DNA from 3 places in the Rhizobium sp. ERR 1071 genome. Region 3 is predicted to be linked to each of the others. Evidence: predicted binding sites of a transcription regulator. Region 3 holds the regulator's gene; each other region holds the start of a gene.
The links. The regulator LexA, encoded in region 3, represses DNA repair genes until DNA is damaged. The targets are predictions, from matches to a motif close to TGTTCNNNNTGTGTTCNG.
Positions count from the first base shown of each region.

Region 1: the regulator LexA is predicted to act here: its motif matches at 2,137-2,154, upstream of recA (recombinase RecA).
Region 2: the regulator LexA is predicted to act here: its motif matches at 1,591-1,608, upstream of FBZ99_RS33660 (ImuA family protein).

Region 1 covers NZ_VITM01000001.1:121,892-126,064, forward strand. Annotated here, with positions in the region: gene trpS (tryptophan--tRNA ligase) at 1-66, shown strand, start outside; gene FBZ99_RS00540 (pseudouridine-5'-phosphate glycosidase) at 124-1,050, opposite strand; gene FBZ99_RS00545 (carbohydrate kinase family protein) at 1,097-2,041, opposite strand; gene recA (recombinase RecA) at 2,281-3,366, shown strand; gene alaS (alanine--tRNA ligase) at 3,540-4,173, shown strand, end outside.
Region 2 covers NZ_VITM01000012.1:31,231-35,403, forward strand. Annotated here, with positions in the region: gene FBZ99_RS28010 (Y-family DNA polymerase) at 1-547, opposite strand, end outside; gene FBZ99_RS33660 (ImuA family protein) at 588-1,568, opposite strand; gene FBZ99_RS28015 (metallopeptidase family protein) at 1,731-2,168, shown strand; gene FBZ99_RS28020 (DUF1737 domain-containing protein) at 2,221-2,427, opposite strand; gene FBZ99_RS28025 (HpcH/HpaI aldolase/citrate lyase family protein) at 2,454-3,398, opposite strand; gene FBZ99_RS28030 (hypothetical protein) at 3,510-3,746, shown strand; gene leuD (3-isopropylmalate dehydratase small subunit) at 3,970-4,173, shown strand, end outside.
Region 3 covers NZ_VITM01000001.1:442,614-446,786, forward strand. Annotated here, with positions in the region: gene kdsA (3-deoxy-8-phosphooctulonate synthase) at 1-105, opposite strand, end outside; gene FBZ99_RS02225 (VOC family protein) at 102-989, opposite strand; gene lexA (transcriptional repressor LexA) at 1,409-2,131, shown strand; gene FBZ99_RS02235 (ComEC/Rec2 family competence protein) at 2,112-4,173, opposite strand, start outside.

The sequences.
Region 1 (4,173 bases), 320 kb from region 3:
AGGGAGAGGACGGAGGCGACGCTTGCCGAATTGCGCGACGCCTTGGGCCTGTTCACGCTTACCTGAAACAAAGGGCCGGGCGATCTTCTGACGCGCCCGGCCGCTCTCGTAGCTGCTGTCTGATTATTCTGCGAGCGCGACGGCGATCTCGGCGGCCAGGCGCGCATTGTTTTCGACAAGCGCGATGTTGGTCTTGAGGCTGCGGCCTTCGGTAATGTCGAAGATCGTGCTCAGCAGATAGGGCGTAACCGCCTTGCCGCTGATCTCATCCCGTTCCGCGCTGTCGAGGGCGCGCTCGATGTAGATTTCCATCTCCTCACGCGGGATCTCGTCGGCTTCCGGAACCGGATTGGCGATCAGCATGCCGCCATCGATACCGAGCTGTTCGCGTGTCGTCTGGAAGTTGGCGATCGCAGCAGGGCTATTCAGCGTCAGCGGGCTCGTCAGGCCAGACGAGCGCGACCAGAAGGCCGGAAATTCCGTGCTGTCGTAGGTGACGACCGGAACACCGCGGGTTTCCAGCACTTCGAGCGTTTTCGGAATATCGAGGATCGCCTTGGCGCCGGCGCAAACGACGATGACGCCGGTGCGGGAAAGCTCTTCAAGATCGGCCGAAATATCGAAGCTCTCTTCCGCACCGCGATGCACGCCGCCGATACCGCCGGTGGCGAAAACCTTGATGCCGGCGCGGGCGGCGGCGATCATCGTGGCGGCAACAGTGGTCGCGCCGGTGCGGCGCTCAGCGATCGCAAAGGCGATGTCGGCGCGCGAAACCTTCATCGCACCTTCCGTCTTCGCCAATGCTTCCAGCTCTTCCGGCTCAAGACCGATATGCAGCGTACCGTGAATGACGGCGATAGTCGCCGGAACAGCGCCTTCCTGCCGGATGATCGCCTCAACGCTGCGGGCCATCTCGATATTGCCCGGATAGGGCATGCCGTGGGTGATGATCGTCGATTCCAGGGCGACGATCGGTGCACCGCGCAGCTTGGCGGCAGCGACTTCCTTCGAATAGGAGATCGGAAGCAGGGGCGAGATAGGCTGGGTCATTGTCGTTTCCAATTCACTGAAACAGTATACGCGTCTTGAGCAGGCTTCATGACAGAATTTCGGCCTCGGGAACAAGGGCCAAAGCTGCCTTTAGCAGCTCTGGAGAGAGATTTTCTGCCGTCGCATAGGGGGACTGGACGGTGATTGCCGCCGCCGCTGCCCCATGACGGACGGCTTCTGCGAGATCGTGGCCGGCCAGCAATGCCGAAAGAACGCCTGACGCCAGCGAATCTCCCGCTCCGGTGACATCGGCAACATCCTCGACAATGGGCGGCTGCAGGCTGACGATGGCATCACGCGAGAATGCGATCAGGGGGCGTTTCCCGCGGGTGACCACGCCATTGCGCAGGCCGAGCGCACGCAAAGCATTTACCCATTCGCGCGGATCCTCCGGACGGATTTCGGTCAGCGCCGCGGCTTCGGCCTCGTTGAGGAACAGGTGATCGATGCCGGCAAGGCTCGGTTTCAGCCGCACGACTTTGGCCGGCGAGATGGCGATAGCAGCGACCGGCTTGCCGCAAAAGACGGCCCTTGCCGCAATTGCGCCTAAGGTTTCCTCAGGCAGATTGGCATCGCAGAGAATGAGGTCGGTTTCTTCGAAGGCGTCTCGAACGGCGCGAATCGCCAGGCGTCTTGGCACGAAGAGCTTGTAGAGCTCCATGTCGGCAAGCGCGATGACGAGATTGCCATCATTCTCAAGGATCGCCGTATAGCTCGGCGTCTTGCGATCGAGGAAAACGAAGGGCTTGTCGTCGATGCCGGCATGGCTTGCGGCTTCCGCCACCATTTCACCGGAGGGATCGCCGCCGCGCGGCGAGATCAGCTTTACGTCGAAGCCGAGGCGGGCAAGATTTCGCGCCGCATTGAAGCCGCCGCCGCCGGGCTCCTCGAACCATGCGCCGGGATTGCTGGCGCCGGGCGCCGTCTCCCCGAAGATGCGGCCGCGCCGGTCGATATGGGCACCGCCAAGAACGAGAATCTTTTTCGCCATAGGGTTATCCTCAGCAGTCGAAAAGGCGAATCGAGCGAGCCGCAAACATCTCGCAATTCACCGTTTCTGGCATGTAAGTGCCTGGGAAGAAAGAAGAAAACAAAAATAGAACGAAATTCATTTTACCTTTTTCTTTCAATCGCTTGTTGTGCCCTTGCGATATGAGAACAAATCGAGTACACAATTCTCATCGGCGGCGACATTGCTAGAGCGGCTTCAATAACCTAAAGGTGGATCGAATGTCTCAGAATTCTTTGCGGCTTGTAGAGGACAAATCGGTGGATAAAAGCAAGGCACTTGAAGCGGCACTTTCTCAAATTGAGCGGTCGTTCGGCAAGGGCTCGATCATGAAACTCGGCTCGAACGAGAACGCGGTCGAAATCGAAACGGTTTCCACCGGCTCTCTGAGCCTCGATATCGCTCTCGGCATTGGCGGCTTGCCGAAGGGGCGCATCATCGAAATCTATGGGCCGGAAAGCTCGGGTAAGACGACGCTGGCGCTGCAGACCATCGCAGAGGCCCAGAAGAAGGGCGGCATTTGCGCCTTTGTGGACGCGGAACATGCGCTCGATCCGGTCTATGCCCGCAAGCTCGGCGTCGACCTGCAAAACCTTCTGATTTCGCAGCCCGATACCGGCGAACAGGCGCTTGAAATCACCGATACGCTGGTGCGCTCCGGGGCCATCGACGTTCTCGTCGTCGACTCCGTTGCGGCATTGACGCCGCGCGCCGAAATCGAAGGCGAGATGGGCGACAGCCTGCCGGGCCTGCAGGCTCGTCTGATGAGCCAGGCGCTGCGCAAGCTCACGGCTTCGATCTCCAAGTCCAACTGCATGGTGATCTTCATCAACCAGATCCGTATGAAGATCGGCGTCATGTTCGGTTCGCCGGAAACGACGACGGGCGGCAACGCGCTGAAGTTCTACGCCTCGGTTCGCCTCGATATTCGCCGTATCGGTGCCGTCAAGGAGCGCGAAGAGGTGATCGGCAACCAGACCCGAGTCAAGGTCGTCAAGAACAAGATGGCGCCGCCCTTCAAGCAGGTCGAGTTCGACATCATGTATGGCGAAGGTGTTTCCAAGACCGGCGAACTGGTCGATCTCGGCGTCAAGGCCGGTATCGTCGAAAAGTCCGGCGCCTGGTTCTCCTATAATAGCCAGCGCCTCGGCCAGGGCCGCGAAAACGCGAAACTCTTCCTGCGCGACAACCCGGATCTCGCCCGTGAAATCGAGTTGTCGCTCCGCCAGAATGCCGGTCTCATCGCCGATCGCTTCCTGCAGAATGGCGGTCCCGATGCCGATGATGGCGACGCCTCCGGCGAATAAGGATTTTCGGGAGCAGTTCCCGACCAGAGACCGAGATTAAGAATTGGAACCGGCCGCATTGTCCAAGGGATGTGCGGCCGGTTTTGTTCGTGCGGCTGGACAGCGCCCGGAGCGGACGATAAAAGCCACTGACTTTGATGCAAGTTGCTGAGCGCAGGACTGAAGGGCCTCATATGAGCGGTGTGAATGAAATCCGGTCGACCTTCCTCGACTATTTTAAGAAAAACGGCCACGAGATCGTGCCGTCGAGCCCGCTGGTGCCGCGCAACGATCCGACATTGATGTTTACCAATGCCGGCATGGTGCAGTTCAAGAACGTGTTCACCGGTCTGGAGCAGCGTCCCTATACGACGGCTTCGACGGCGCAGAAATGCGTTCGCGCCGGCGGCAAGCACAACGACCTCGATAATGTCGGCTATACCGCGCGCCATCACACCTTCTTCGAGATGCTCGGCAACTTCTCCTTTGGCGACTATTTCAAGGAACGCGCCATCGAGCTTGCCTGGAACCTGATCACCAAGGAATTCGGCCTCGATGCCAAGCGCTTGCTTGTCACGGTCTATCATACCGATGACGACGCCTTTAACCTGTGGAAGAAGATCGCCGGCCTTTCCGACGACCGGATCATCCGCATCGCCACCAGCGACAATTTCTGGGCAATGGGCGATACCGGTCCTTGCGGTCCCTGTTCGGAAATCTTCTACGATCATGGCGATCATATCTGGGGCGGCCCTCCTGGCTCTCCGGAAGAAGACGGCGACCGCTTCATCGAGATCTGGAACCTCGTCTTCATGCAGTTCGAGCAGA
Region 2 (4,173 bases), on a different contig from region 3:
CCTGATCGAGCCGCAGCAGCAGCTGCGCGCCGAACCGGCGGGCAAGCGGCGCTCGTGGTGCGGCCAGAAGATCGCCCACCTGCTTCAGGCCCATCTTCTGCAAGGCTGCAATAGTCTCCTCGCCAAGACGAAGACATGCGACCGGCAGCGACGCCAATGCCTCTTCCATGGCCTCCGGCGGAACGATACGGCTCTCGTCAAAGCGGGCAACGGCCCAGGAGAGGCCGGGTGCGGAGGAAATGGCGCCGCGCACATCGAAGCCCAGCCGGGAAATCCGGATCAAGACATCCTCGAGCAGCGCCTCTTCACCGCCGAAGAGATGGGCGCAGCCGGTAATGTCGAGAAACAGCCCGTCCTTGCCGTCGATCGCCACCAGCGGCGTATAACGGTCACACCAGTCGGCGATCGCTTCCAGAAGCTTGCGATCCGCCGCCGGATCCTCCTCGACGACATCGAGATCGGGACAGATCGCCTTTGCCTCGGCCACGCCCTGCCCCTGTTTCAAGCCGATCATTTCAGCCCGTTCGTTGAGCGCGGTCAGCCGCATGGCATTGTTGAGCTTGCCGGCACAGGCGAGCGGCGGCGCTTCAAGCCTGCCTGTCGAACGCCAGGACAGACCCCAGCGCTTGCGTGCGATCCGGTCGGTCGGCAGATGCGGAAAGGTCAGCGCCAGAATGCGCTGCGTGTTCGCCGGGAAAGGCAGGGTGCTGAACATCGGAGACAGGGGCAAAGCGGCGGTCATGGGCATTCCACTCCAAGGTTATGGAAAGAGGCGCTGGGTTTCGGCTCTTTTCCAAGGTCAGACGAAAGGCCGGGTGACCGATGCTGCCGCCAAGCACCGATCCATCCGGCAGGGGCCGCGCCTGCGCAGGCGCGGGTTCGACGGAAAAGCGGAAGAGGGCGCTGCTTGCTTCCTCCTCGCCTCCCTGTCGCAACAGAAATAAGGGCCGCCCCGCCGCCTTGGCCCTCAGCGCCAACCGCCGGCTTTCGGTCAGGCCGAAACGGGCGGGATTGCCGCGTACTTCCAGTATGATGGCGGCAAAGGCAGCACTGCCAAGCGCCGCCTCCGCCACCCAGAGCGCATCGTCCAGCTTGCGGGGCGACGCTTGCAGAAAAGCCTGAGGCTCCAGCCCAAAATCGCTGATGCCGATGGCATAGGGCAGGCCCGCCTCCATCGTCGCGACCGTATCGCCGATCCACAGAACCGGAGACTTGGCCGGGACCGTATCCGAAGCTTGCGCATGCAGCCGCGCGGCAAGCGCCAGGGCAAAACCACTGGCCACACCGGCATCGCGGAGGCCGAGCGAGCGGATTTCCGTCAGCGCATCGAGCGGCAAACCGCCTTGCAGCGCCGCATCAAGCTCGTCGACACCGATCGGAAGGAGCGATTGTTCACGCATAGGCTGAATAGGCAGGGATTTCGCAATAGCCGCCATCTGCCTCGCCGGCTTGTCTGTCAGCGTTTCATGCGCCGCAGCGGCCAGTGCCGGGATCGGCCTGCCTTCCAGTCGGGCAATGGTTTCACGCAGGGCGAAAAGCGTTTCCCGCGCCACGGCAGCCTCGGCCATGACGTTCACTCCAGATCGATAATGTTCCTGTTATGTTCTTATGGATTCCAGAGCTTGCAGAAAGAGTCAACACCATTTCATGAGAAAATATTCCTCTGCCGCAATCTACACTCGTAAAAGCGGCGTAAAGTCTCTATATGACCAGCCAAGGAAGGAATATTCATGGCTCGCGTCGACCAGAGCGAAGATTGGCGGGATCGCCACTCGCCCTCCATCAGTACATTCGAATCCCTGGCAATGGAGGCTTACAGCCACCTGCCAGACGAATTCCGTTCGCTCACCGGTGATCTCGTCATCCTCATCGAAGATTTCCCGGATGACGAGGTATTCGAGGACATGGCGCTGGAAACGCCCTTCGACCTGCTCGGCCTCTTCGAAGGCCGCGGCATCTCGGAGCGCTTCACCGCCCAGACGGGGGACATGCCCAACAAGATCCGCCTCTATCGCCGGCCGATCATCGATTACTGGGCTGAGAACGAAGAAACCCTCGGCGACATCATCACCCATGTCCTGATCCATGAGATCGGCCACCATTTTGGCCTGAGCGACGAGGACATGGAGCGCATCGAGGCGAGCGCCGAGGAAGCGACGGATCGCTGATATCGGTCCCGGCCGCAAGACGATCGGGAAGAATGAGAATTTCAGCCGGTGCTTACTGCTCGGAAAGCTTCATATCCGGATCGTAATCCTTGCCGGCCACGTCCTTGATGACAGCCTGACCGCATTCCATCCGCCCGCTTGCTGAATTGAAGCCATAGGTCGGCGAGCCGTATAACTCCCAGCCCTTGTTCAGCGCCGCGCTTACCTTGTGGCAAAAGGATGCGTCATCGGGGCCGGTGAGAAAGCGGTAGAGTTTCATCAAGGCATCTTTCTTGTATTTAGCAATCACACATCGCTACGGGGCGTTCCGGCGGCGCCCGAAGAGCGCTGCTCGATCAGGCGAGCTTTATGGACGAGTCTCTCTGCCTGGACAAGATGCAGCCGCTCCACCATCCGCCCGCCGAGGTTCACGACATTGAGAGTGGCGGCATCCGGTGCGGCGAAGGCGGCGATGATGGATTCCGCCTCGGCAACAGCGGCCTTGTCAGGGCCAAAATGCCAGTTGGCGGCTTCGATCTGGCTCGGATGGATCAGCATCTTGCCGGCAAAGCCCATGGCAACCCCCTGGCCGCATTCTGCCGCGAATTCTTCAGTATCCTTGAAATCGTTGAAGACGCTGTCGATGGCCTCGAGGCCGTAAGCGCTGACGGCCAATATCACCTGCATCAGCCAGGGCACGAGATAGGGACGGCCGGGCTGCGGCAGGACGCCCGTTTCCTTCCTGAGATCGTTTAGGCCGACGACGAAACAATCGAGCCGGCTGCCGGCCGTGCGGCCAGCCTCGGCGATCGCGGCTGCATTCAGGATGCCGCGCGGCGTCTCGATCATCGCCCAGATGCGCAAGTCTTCCGGCGCATCGGCTTCCGCAAGCCGGTCACTGACACCAGTCACATCCTGCGGCTCATCCACCTTCGGCAGCAGCACCGCATCCGGCTCCAGCTCCACGACCAGCGCCATATCCTCAGCACCGAAGTTCGAGGAAAGCGCATTGATGCGGATGATCCGCTCCTTGCCGGGAAGCGGGGAGGCGGCAAAGAAGGCCCGCAGATTCTCCCGCGCCTCGGCCTTTTTCTCCGGCGAAACGGAATCCTCGAGATCGAAGATGACGGCATCGCAATCCAGGCTCGAAAGCTTGTCCAGGGCACGGCGGTTGATGGCGGGAACGCTCAAGACGGAGCGGCGCACCCGGGCAGGGCGGGAAGGGGAGGTTTGGCTCTCGGATTGGCTCATTGTGCCGTTTTGCCGCGCTTTTAATCGACAAGCAAGTCAACAAAAAGCCATGCTGCTCTTGCAGATGACAGAGATGAAGACCACATTGCTTGGTGTAGAGAGGTCTCGACCATGCAGAATATCCGTTCCCTGTTCATCGCGCTTGCCGGTATCACCGTGTTTGCAGCCATGGCGCTGCTGACCGTTTCGGTCACGCTTGCCGTCGGTGCTATACTGACCGTGCTAATGGCGGCCCGCGCGATCTCGCTGCGCATGAAGCCGGCACCGGTGCGCGCCAAGGCGAAGACGAACGGCCAGCGCGAAATGCGCATCTGGAACGACGGTCGCGGCACCATCATCGATCTCTGAGATTGAAACACGGCAGGGCGGCCTATTGCCGAATCCCTTGATCATGTGTCCAATTCAGGCCACGTGCTGATTGATCATGTGTCCAATTCAGGCCACGTGCTGAAGGGCAAAGCGTGCAAAGGGCCGCGTTTGAGAGCATTTCCAAGATTCTCCTTCATTTCGGGCCGGATTTGCTCTATTGGCAGGATAATTCGTGCTTAGACGAGAATGAAGGCAGGACCCCATGGACAAGTTCGTGAAGTTGACCGGTGTCGCAGCACCCCTCCCGGTCGTCAATGTCGATACCGACATGATCATCCCGAAGGATTATCTGAAGACCATTAAGCGCACGGGTCTTGGCAAGGGCCTTTTCGCTGAAGCCCGCTACAATGAAGACGGTTCTCCGAACCCGCATTTCGTGCTGAACAAGCCGGCCTATCAGAATGCC
Region 3 (4,173 bases):
GCTTTCCATCTGGCAGGGGCCGGCAATCAGCGACAGCTTTGCAGTATTGGAAAAGAGGACCTTGGAGGCACCCTCGCCGACGGTGACTTCCGAATTCGTGCTCATATTATCTCCTCAAAGGCGAACAATGCGCCCTGACCGGGTGCCAACCTCGCCAATAGACGATTGTTCTTACGCGTATAGGTGACGCCGTTAGCAGTGAAATGCGACGATGTCACGGAAAGATCGCGCGTTTTGAAAAGGATTGCACGTGCTCTGAGCCCCGGATCATTCGTGCGAACAGGTAGATCATAGAATGCCTCCATTCCTTCCGGCGTCAAAATCTCCAGATCGGCATTGGCAGCCTTGATCGTCAGGCCAAAGGAATGCTCCATAATGCGCGGGCCACCGACAAGCTCCTCGAAGAAGCCGCGATAGGCCGCCGGCTTCGGCGCGCAAAGCGCTACCCGCGCGATACCAGTCACGCCGTTTTCGTGACGCTCGAGCACACTGCGGTCAGCCGGCAGCGGATTGATGCGCTGACAGCAGAAAGCGAGAAAATCCGGCGCGCGCAGATCGGCGGCGAAGGCAAGACGAAAACCGGCCGTGGTTTCCGTTCCATCCGGCATCTTCATCGGACGGGAGAAATCCAGCATTCGCCCCGCCGAAATCGCAGCCGCTTTGAAACGCTTATCATCCGCCACCGCATCATCCGTACCGAACACCACTGCCGAAAAGCCATTTTCGCCCACCCGGAAGCGATAGGCTTGATCGCGGGCAACAAAAACATTGCCATCCATGATGCTCTTCTCGCACTGCTCCGCAGACGCGACGCCCAGAGGTTCGAGATAGGTTTTATCGGCAAGGAAGACGCAGGCATTCTGCGTGCCAAAGGGATGGCGCGCATCTGGAGCCACTGTAAAACCGAGCTTGCCGAGGCGCTCGCGTGCCAAAGCGATATCGACGGTCGGCAGCACGAGATGATCCAGCGGATGCGGAGACGAAATCATGGCTTCTCCTGTTTGCTTGCCGAAGCAGATTTGCGCCCATCCCCCGCGCAATTCAAGATGGAAGCATGGAACACCCGGAGCACACGACATGGATCGAAGGCAATCTCGCAAACGTGATTGCTGATTCTCTGCCATGGCTGGCTCATGCAGCCGCGCGGCACGTTCATCCAAATGCTCGGCGCACGGGCTGAACGACAAAGTCGCGGAAGCGAGTAGAGCGGCATTTTTCTTATTTTTCCGTAAGTTAACGGAGACATAGCGCGCCGATGTTCCGAGCCGATCCATTCGCAAATGGCAATTATTTAACTGACCTCACAAGGCTTTACCGAAATTTAAGTACTTGCGGAACACATATGGAACATATAGTGTCCGTTCTGGATTTGTTTCGCAGCTTTTCTTGATTCTGGGGTTCCAAGACGATGTTGACGCGCAAGCAGCAGGAACTGCTTCTCTTCATTCACGAACGCATGAAGGAATCCGGTGTTCCACCATCCTTCGACGAGATGAAGGATGCATTGGATCTGGCATCGAAATCCGGTATTCATCGCCTGATCACGGCGCTGGAGGAGCGGGGCTTTATCCGCCGGCTGCCGAACCGGGCCAGAGCGCTCGAAGTCATCAAGCTTCCCGACGCCTATAATCCGAGCCTGCAGCAGCGCCGCGGCTTTTCTCCGAGCGTTATCGAAGGCAGCCTCGGAAAGCCGCAGCCCGTTGCCCCGCCCGCTCCGTCGAAGGTGGCAAATGACGATCACAATGGCTCGGCGTCGGTGCCCGTAATGGGCCGGATCGCTGCCGGTGTTCCGATTTCTGCCATCCAGAACAATACGCACGACATCACTGTTCCCGCCGACATGCTCGGCTCCGGCGAACATTATGCGCTTGAAGTTCGTGGGGATTCGATGATCGATGCCGGCATCTTCGACGGCGATACGGTCATCATCCGCAATTCGACGACGGCCAATCCCGGCGACATCGTCGTGGCGCTGGTCGATGACGAAGAGGCGACACTGAAGCGCTTCCGTCGCAAGGGTGCTTCCATCGCGCTTGAGGCTGCAAACCCGGCATACGAAACCCGCATCTTCGGACCGGATCGCGTGAAGGTCCAAGGCAAGCTCGTTGGCCTTATTCGCCGCTATCACTGACCGGTGAATTGTCGATGGCGGGTGACGTGGGCGCAATTGGCGCGTCGAATTTGCCGGTGCGCCAATCGTAGGTTCGATGCCTGGTCCAGGGACGCTGCGGGTTCTCGAATGCGGTTGAGAGGATGGGCTTGTCTCCGGTAAGCACCATTTCGATGGAGCCGGTTTTGCGCAATGTCGCACCGGTTATGAGCATCGCTCCGGAACGGCAATGGTCGAGCCGTAGCCGGATTGGCGTCACGATAATGTTCCCCGTGTCGCAAGCCGCAGGCAGGTAGGCCGCGTTTTCGATAGTGACCAATATCGCGCCGTTTTCAAGCATGGCCGCGCACCATGCTCCTTTCTGGCAGGCGAAACTGCCTTGCATGGTGCGGTCCAAGGCTTCTTCCATTGCGATACGGACCGCCTTCTGTTCTTCACTGTTCAATCGCTTATAACGATCTGCCTTGCCGATTTGTGGAAGTCGGCTGTCAGCCGGGAGCATGGTCGGAGGCTGATGGTCCGCCGCAACCAGTGCCTTTTGCCATTGTTCGAAAATGAAGGCCTGCGGTCTCTCGCGATTGGTCGCGAGTATATCGTCCTGGCGCAATGCGACCAGGACGCCATCTTCGGAGATCATCAGGTCGGGTTTCGGTACGCCAGATCCGAATGCCGCCAAGCCCATGGACAAGAGCGATAATAGCAGGCCCAGATGGCGAAGCCGGGTCCGCAATATGCTCATGATCAGGAAGCCGATAATGAATGTGGGCATCAGCCAGGCCGGCTGGCGACCGAAGGTAATGTCACCTCCCCAACCAGCTACGGTTCTTGCGATCATGATAACGAGTTCCAGTCCCTCTCCGGTGACTTTCCAGAAAGGCCCGTCGAGACCGAGCGGCATGAGCAGCATCGCCATCATCCCGAACGGCATAACGATGAAAGAAACGACGGGCATTGCCGCAAGGTTGGCGGCGAGCCCATATGTCGCCAACCGGTGAAAATGCTCGATCGAGAAGATAGCGGTCGATGCGCCACCGATGAACGAGGTCGACGTCACGCCTGCGAAGAAACGTGTGACGAACAATAGCGGACTTAGTACACGAAGGCGCGGCAGGATGTTTTCACGATGCCGCCGCCGTTTCCAGAGCGAATAGCCCGACACCAGCGCCAGCGTTGCGGCATAGGACATCTGGAAGCTCGGGCCGAGCACTTGCGACGGCGACAGTACAAGAATGACAATGGCAGAAAGTGCGACGTTGCGCAGACTGATCGATGGCCGATCGAAAAGCACGGCCACGAGCATGATCGCCATCATGATGAAGGCACGCTCGGCGGATACGCCGAAGCCGGAGATGAGATAATAGGCCGTTACAGTGAGAAGCGCGCCGAGGGCTGCGAACTTCTTGGTCGGCCAGGCCTGCGCGACACCGGGAAACAGGCTGAACAAGTAGCGTAGGCCGATGTAGAAAATGCCGGCCGACAACGCCATGTTCAGACCGGAAATTGCAATGATATGGGTCAGACCGGCAATTCTCAGCGCTTCGGTCGTATCCTTGGAGATTGCGCGTCTCTCATCGGTGACAAGCGCTGCGGCAAAGGCGCCGGTATCTCCCGGCAAGGTTTGCCTGATCCTGTCGCCTATGCTGTTGCGCAGGCCAGCGAGCCAGATATCGGCCGCATCCAATAAGGAGCCGGCCGCGTTATCACCGGATGGCGACAGTAATTCCGGTGTTCCGTAGGCAAAGCCGTTCGCACCGATACCGTTGAAATAAGAACTGAAGGCGAAATCATTGAGACCGGTCAATGCTGGTCCTGCCGGAGGAGTCAGGCGCGCCCTACCCCGGATCCGATCACCTAAATCGAACGGTTCCGCCTGCTTGCGCACGAAGATCGTAACCCGCTGCGGCGCGCGGCGAATGGAAGGTTTTTCCGTTGCCTCGACGCGGATGACATAGCGCCAGCGTCCATTGTCATAGGATTCCCGTCGTTCGATCTGACCGGTCACGGTCGTGGTCACGGCCGAATCGAGCATGACGGTAGAAACCCGCCAGCTCTCGCATTGCGCC